One region of the Methylocystis echinoides genome, then DNA from elsewhere that is predicted to be linked to it. Evidence: predicted binding sites of a transcription regulator. Region 1 holds the regulator's gene; the other holds the start of a gene.

What was found. Region 1 encodes HrcA, which represses chaperone genes, less so after heat shock. Its sites were predicted from a motif close to GTTAGCACTCNCNNNNNGNGAGTGCTAAC; they were not measured.
Region 2: a site for HrcA is predicted at 1,714-1,742, ahead of groES (co-chaperone GroES). Genes of this name have one in related genera too.

The regions. Positions count from the first base shown of each region.
Region 1 is NZ_CP156084.1:619,286-623,035, forward strand. It holds gene RVU70_RS02945 (erythromycin esterase family protein) at 1-126, shown strand, start outside; gene RVU70_RS02950 (hypothetical protein) at 177-668, opposite strand; gene RVU70_RS02955 (ABC transporter permease) at 728-1,252, opposite strand; gene hrcA (heat-inducible transcriptional repressor HrcA) at 1,579-2,664, opposite strand; gene RVU70_RS02965 (outer membrane beta-barrel protein) at 2,770-3,549, opposite strand; gene RVU70_RS02970 (glycosyltransferase) at 3,734-3,750, opposite strand, start outside.
Region 2 is NZ_CP156084.1:1,321,593-1,325,342, forward strand. It holds gene RVU70_RS06360 (pitrilysin family protein) at 1-182, opposite strand, end outside; gene RVU70_RS06365 (hypothetical protein) at 266-979, opposite strand; gene lspA (signal peptidase II) at 1,080-1,595, opposite strand; gene groES (co-chaperone GroES) at 1,808-2,095, shown strand; gene groL (chaperonin GroEL) at 2,145-3,750, shown strand, end outside.

The DNA of each region.
Region 1 (3,750 bases):
TACTTCGAGGCTGTTCTGGCAGAACAGTTCGACGCCTATGTCTGGTTCGAAGAGACGCAGGCCGTGACGCCGCTGCCGGGCGGTCGACCCCATGAAGCGCCCGATACTTATCCTTTTGGCCTATGACCTACTGGAAAGGGACGGAGCGGGCGGCGCTCTCAGCCATGGTTGGAAGTCTAGAAGATAGAATGCGCTCGCGCGGCGAAGAGCACCCAGAGCAAGATGAAAAGCGCGAGCAGCATGAAGGCGATTTCGGTGACGCGCAGCGACAGCAGATATTTGTCGCGGCGCTCGGAAATCTCCGTCAGCATCGCGTTCTCGAATTCTTCGGCCGATTGCATATAGATGAGCCGCGCCGGGCCGATGGACTTGAGGCAACGCAAATCGGCCCATGCGGCGAAGCCGAACACGCCCATAAAGGCAAAAACGCCCGCGCGAATGACATGCGCGTAAGGTGCGCCGCCGTCGACGAGCCCCAGCGAAAAGGTGAGCGCGGCAAGCACGACGGAGATGAATTGCAGGAGAGCGGCGCTTTTCGAGTCGAGCGTCGCCATGTCGTGCAAGACGCTGTCGCTGATCGTCTGAGCACTGCCGCTCGACGCAATCCGGATCTTGTGAAAGGCGCGCTCGTCGTCGCGACTGTCACGATAGGGCCGGGGAATATTCATGCTTTCATGCTGCAGACTGGCGCGCGCGATCGAGGCGTCGTCGCGCGCCAGGCGGCGGCTCAGTCAGCGCCCTGGCCGTCGCCGAGGCTGGCGGCGACGGGAAGCTGCGTGCGGATCGCGGTGACGATGCGCTGAATGGAGGCGTTGGCCTCATCGGCGCGCTTTTCTGCGGACGCCGCGCGCTGCTCCATCGCCGCAAGATCGGCTTCCCTGGACGCCAGCAGCGATTGCAGCATCTCGAGATCCTTGTGCGCCTGCATGGCGCTCGCGGTAAGTTCGTTGATCTCCGCCTCGGCCTGGCGCAACCCCGCCTCGGCGCGCTCGGCGCGCGCGACCGTGCGCTCCAATTTCTCCATCACCGTATTGGCGGCGTTATGCGCGCGCGCGACCGCCTGAGCGGATTGCTCCTCGAGCTTGCGGATCGCCTCGGCCGCTTCGGAAACGAGCGCAAGCGCCGCGTCGGCCTCGTCGCCGCCGTGCAATGACTGGCGGAGAGCCAAATCGACCGGACGCAGGTTTTTCGAGTTTTGATCGCCTCTCGGAATGATTTCGTCGACGACCTGATCGAGATCCAGCGAGTCCATTTATGCCTCCGCGATACGCTAACGGATGGGTGTAGCGCTCCTCGACGCCTTATTGAAGAAGATTGCGGCAAAATCTCAACATGTAAATAAGCTCAGCTCAAGTCAAAAATGCTGAAGACGGCGCTTGTTAGCTCCTTCTTTCAGAAGGTTGCGCGCAATTTCGACCCGTCACAGGGGCGCCGGATATCGCTCCTTATTGTGACGCAAATAACATAAGCTTCACAGTAAAATCTTATTAACGCCTCGAATCGTAGCGGCAAATGATCGCGACGCGGCTGGCGGCGCGGCGGTTATGCGGTCTTGAGCTTGGCTTTTAAGGCGACGCGTCAGGCGCCGCCCACCACGCGGGCGACGATCTTCGCCGTGTAATCCACCATCGGCACGATGCGCGCATAATTGAGTCGCGTCGGCCCGATCACGCCGAGGGCGCCGATGATGCGACGCTCGCTGTCGCGAAGCGGCGCCGCCACCAGAGAAGAGCCCGACAAGGAGAAGAGTTTGTTCTCGGAGCCGATGAAGATGCGAACGCCTTCGCCCTGTTCGGCGCGCTCCAGAAGGTCGATCACGCCCGTCTTGGTTTCGAGATCGGCGAAGAGGAGGCGCACGCGTTCGAGATCGGCGGCGGCGGTGAGATCCTCGAGGAGATGCGCCTGTCCGCGCACAATCAACTGGCGGCTTTCGCCGGATGCGCCGGCCCAGCTCGCAAGCCCCGCCTCGACGAGCCGGGCCGTCAATTCGTCGAGCTCAGTCTGTGCGGCGCGGCGCGACGCCTCTATGCCTTCGCGCGCCTCGGCCAGCGTGCGCCCGGTGATGCGGGCGTTGAGATAATTGGCGGCCTCCACGAGAGCCGACGCCGGAAGGTCCCGCGACACCGGAATGACGCGGTTTTCCACCGTGCCGTCGTCGGCCACGAGAATTGCGAGCGCCCGCTCCGGCTCGAGCCTGACGAAATCGATCTGCTTGAGGCGCACATTCTCCTTGGTGGCGGCGACGACGCCGGCGACCCGGGTAAGGCCCGAAAGCAGGCTCGTCGCCTCCGCCAGCACGCCCTCGAAATCACGATCCTTGGAGGCGGCCTCGACACCGGCCTGGATGCGGACCCGCTCGGCGTCGGCGAGGTCGCCGATCTGGAGCATGGAATCGACGAAAAAGCGAAGCCCGAGCTCGGTTGGAAGACGGCCGGCGCTGGTGTGCGGCGCATAGATCAGGCCCAGCTCCTCGAGGTCCTGCATGACGTTGCGGACAGAGGCGGGCGAGAGGGTCATCGGCAGCAGACGCGACAATTGCCGGGAGCCGACGGGCTCGCCGGTCGCGAGATAGCTGTCGACGAGCTGTCTGAAAATCTCGCGCGAGCGCTCGGTGAGCAACGCCAGATTGGCCGCGGGCGGGATGATCGGCGACTGTCGGATCATGAGCAGAAGAATAACGCATCGGCGCGCGGCGTCGAGACCGGGAAAAGCGCAATAAAAAAGCCCGGCGGCGAGCCGGGCTTTCGATTTTCTGCGGCGATCTGAGCCTTACAGCCCCAGGTTGGGCATGCCGATCAGAGCGCCGAAGTTCTTGATGTTGTAATTGATGCCGATGCGGGCGATATGCGTGTCGAAGCCCGAGCCGACGAAGGTGCGATAGGCCTGCGGGCCGAAGCTCGAGCCGAAGTTGCCCTGGAGGCTCGTATAGAGATATTCGGCCTTCACGCTGATATTGTTGAGAACGGCGTATTCGAGACCCGCGCCCACCGTCCAGCCGGCCTGCCAATGGCTGACCGAGGTCGGGAAGGGAATGCCCGCGAAGCTGTAAACGCCAGTGGTGTGCAACTGGCCATAGGCGAGGCCGCCCGTGATATAGGGCAGCAGACGGCCGAAGGCGTAGCCGAAACGCAGGCGCTCGGCGCCGAACCAGCGCAGATTGCTGCGCAGCGTGTCGCCCCATACGCCGCCGTTATTGGAGTTCACGTCCGCGTAGTTGAACTCCGACTCGTAGCCCACAACCACATTGTTGGGGAGCTGCCAGGTCGAACCGCTCTGGAAGCCGACGAGATAGCCGCTCGTGTCATAGGACGACTGAACGTTCGTCCATCCGGCGATGCCGCCGAAGCCAAGCGCGGAGATATTGGAATTGTAGCCGGCGGAGCCGCCGCCCCAGGCGCCGCTCACGCCGAAGTGGTAGCCCGTCCAATCGAACACCGCCGGCGGCGGGGGCGGCGGGGGAGCCTTGTAGCTGGGCAGATCCGCGGCGACAGCGGCGCCGACGGCGACAAGCGACGCGATCGCGCCAAAAACCGTAGCCTTGAAAGTCATTTGATCATCTCTCCAACAGCAAGGCCGCCCGGTCCCCGGCGCAGCATCGAAAAAACTCAGTCGTCAAATTAACACTCGACCTTTCAAGGCGAAATCTGCGGCGCCACCCATTTGGCCAATTTTGCGGCGGCGTTGCGGCCGGGTCACAGTCGCGCGCAAGTGCTTGAAATCGAGGGGAGAGAGTTTACGAGACGGCCGCCA
Region 2 (3,750 bases), 700 kb from region 1:
TCGGCGGAGCCGTTCTTGTACCAGATCATATGGGTGACGACGGGCGTGCGGTTGTCGGGGATGACCACGACCTCGAGACCGTTGTCGAGCTTGAAGTGCGAAATTTCCGCGCCGGCATGCGCCGAGCCGCCGGCCGCGCCCGGGGTGAGCGAGACGGTCGGCGGCAAAGGTGAAGACGACATCGACGAGCCTTTCTAGCGGCGCCCCGGCCGCCCGAAACGATAAACTTCGTCTCTATATAGGCCCAAATCCGCGCCGCCGAAACTCAATCCTTGTCGGGGTCCTTCTGGACGAAACGTGGCCAGCGGAACCAGGATTCCGACCCGCCGCTCGACGGCTTGGCCTGCTGAGCAGGCGTCGCCGCGCCCGGCTGCGCCACCGGGTCTTTGTCGTCCTTGTTGCCGAGATAGCCGAGCGGGTTCCACCAGCTCGATTTCTTGGCCTCGGAATCCGGAACCTTGCTGAGGTCCATGGAAGGCCGGCGATAGCCCGTCGGGGGTTCCGTCAGCATGCGGCGGCTCGGCTCTTCGGAAGAAAGGGCGACGTCGGCGCGCTTGTTCAACAATACGCGCTGGAAGAAGCCGGGCTCGTCGTCCGTGCCGGGCGCCGCGTCGGGCCGCGGGCCGCGGACGCGTTCGAGAAGACCGGGCTTCTTCTCCGGCGGCGGGGCGTTCGGCACGCGCGCGTAGCGATCCGTGGACCGGTTCCGGTTGGTCGTCGTGTCGGTGGGCCAACCCTCGGGGCGATCCGCCCGGTCGCGCGGCGCCGGCAATTCGCCGATCTTCGGCGGCAGCACGAGCTTCGGCCGCTCGCGGTAATCAATCGACGCGGCGGAGGGGTCGGATGAATAGCCGAAAAGCTCCATGACCGCGCCAACGGTGGATTTGTCGTCGGCGGCATGCGCCGCCCCGCCGCAGACCGCGACGAGGCCCGCCAGGGCGAAAGCAGCGCGGCGCGGGAACCGAGCGAGCTTCATCATTTGAACTCCTTGGCAAAACGAAAACATGGGCGCGCCCTCGCCGGGCGGCGTCAAAGGCCCAACATGCGCGTCCTTTGGTGGCGATTTAGTGGCGAAAGCTTCAGGCCGCGCTTTCGGCCGGCGGCGGCGGCGGAAACAGGGTCTCGAACAGCAGCAGCGCCACGCCCGCGGTGATCGCGACGTCGGCGACGTTGAAGACGTAATTGGCCAGCGGCCCGACCGGCAGGGTCGTATGCAGATAGAAGAAATCCGCCACGGCGCCGCGCGCGATCCGGTCGAGCGCGTTTCCCACGGCGCCGCCGACGACAAGACCGAGCGCGATTGCGGTGAGGCGGCTCTGCGCGCGCCACATCCACGACAACAGAAACGCGACGATCATCGCCTGCCCCGAAAGGAGCAGCGCCCGGCCTGCGCCCTCATGGGCGGGAAAAAGCGAATAGGAGACACCGTAGTTCCAGGACAGCACCAAATCGAGAAAGGGCGCGACCGTCACCGGCTGGCGGCCCTCGATGCCGAAGACATGGAGCATCCAGAACTTATGGGCCTGATCGAGCAGAGCGGCGGCGCAAACGGCGGCGAGGCCGAGCGCGCGGGGGGAGGCGGATAAGGACGGCAACGACTCGTTCTCTGACTGAGGCGACGGCGAGCCATTTTAATGGACCCGCTCCGGCGCGGCTAGCGGCGACGCGACAAACCTTGACATCGCCGGCCGCCCGACATATTTCCGAGCCGCTGTTGGCACTCGTCGTAAGAGAGTGCCAACAATTTCGCTTATGGCTTGCGGCGGGCGGCATTTTCGTCCGGCGCGCAAAAAAGGAAGACTTAACAATGGCGTTTCGTCCCCTGCACGACCGGGTCGTGGTCAAGCGTCTCGAAGGCGAGGAAAAGACCAAGGGCGGCATCATCATCCCCGACACCGCCAAGGAAAAGCCCCAAGAGGGCAAGGTGATCGCGGTGGGTCCCGGCGGCCGCGACGAGAGCGGCAAGCTCACCCCCCTCGACGTGAAGGCCGGCGACCGCGTCCTGTTCGGCAAGTGGTCCGGCACCGAGGTCAAGATCGACGGCGAAGATCTGTTGATCATGAAGGAAAGCGACATCCTGGGCATCGTCGACTAACTCGACCCGACCCTCAAACGCTTCCCTCAACCCATTCCAGGAGTTTCACATGGCTGCCAAAGACGTCCGTTTCTCCACCGACGCGCGCGACCGCATTCTGCGCGGCGTCGACATCCTCGCCAACGCCGTCAAGGTCACGCTGGGCCCCAAGGGCCGCAACGTCGTGATCGAGAAGAGCTTCGGCGCGCCCCGCATCACCAAGGACGGCGTGACCGTCGCCAAGGAGATCGAGCTTTCCGACAAGTTCGAGAACCTCGGCGCCCAGCTCGTCCGCGAAGTCGCCTCCAAGCAGAATGACCTGGCCGGCGACGGCACCACCACCGCCACCGTTCTCGCCGCCGCGATCGCCCGCGAAGGCGCCAAGGCCGTGGCCGCCGGCCTCAATCCGATGGATCTGAAGCGCGGCGTCGATCTCGCCGTCGACGCCATCGTCGCCGACCTCAAGGCGCATTCGAAGAAGGTCACCTCCAACGACGAGATCGCCCAGGTCGGCACCATCTCGGCGAATGGCGACACCTTCATCGGCGAAGAGATCGCCAAGGCGATGCAGAAGGTCGGCAATGAGGGCGTGATCACGGTCGAGGAGGCCAAGAGCCTCGAGACCGAGACCGACATCGTCGAGGGCATGCAGTTCGATCGCGGCTATCTGTCGCCCTACTTCATCACCAACGCCGAGAAGATGATCGCCGAGCTCGACGACGCGTATCTTCTCATCCACGAGAAGAAGCTGTCGACGCTGCAGCCGCTGCTGCCGATCCTCGAGGCCGTCGTCCAGACCGGCAAGCCGCTCGTCATCGTCGCCGAGGACATCGAGGGCGAGGCGCTCGCCACCCTCGTCGTCAACAAGCTGCGCGGCGGCCTGAAGATCGCGGCCGTGAAGGCGCCGGGCTTCGGCGACCGCCGCAAGGCCATGCTCGAAGACATCGCCATCCTCACCGGCGGCCAGATGATCGCCGAGGACCTCGGCATCAAGCTCGAGAACGTGACGCTCCCCATGCTCGGCCGCGCCAAGCGCGTGCGCATCGAGAAGGAGAACACCACGATCATCGACGGCGCCGGCGACAAGAAGGACATCGAGGCCCGCATCTCCCAGATCAAGGGCCAGATCGAGGAGACGACGTCCGACTACGACCGTGAGAAGCTCCAGGAGCGTCTCGCCAAGCTCGCGGGCGGCGTCGCGGTGATCCGCGTCGGCGGCGCGACCGAAGTCGAGGTGAAGGAAAAGAAGGACCGCGTCGACGACGCTCTCAACGCCACCCGCGCGGCCGTTGAAGAAGGCGTCTCGCCCGGCGGCGGCGTCGCGCTGCTGCGCGCCATCAAGGCGCTCGACGGCGTCAAGGTCGGCAACTCCGACCAGCAGACCGGCGTCGAGATCGTCCGCAAGGCGATCCAGGCTCCGGCCCGTCAGATCGTCGACAACGCCGGCGGCGACGGCGCGGTCGTTGTGGGCAAGCTGCTCGAGGCCGCGGACTACGGCTTCGGCTTCGACGCTCAGAAGGGCGAGTTCGGCGATCTGATCAAGCTCGGCATCATCGACCCGACCAAGGTCGTGCGCACCGCGCTCCAGGACGCCGCGTCGATCGCCGGCCTGATCATCACCACCGAGGCGACGATCACCGAACAGCCGAAGAAGGAAACCGCGCCGGCCATGCCGG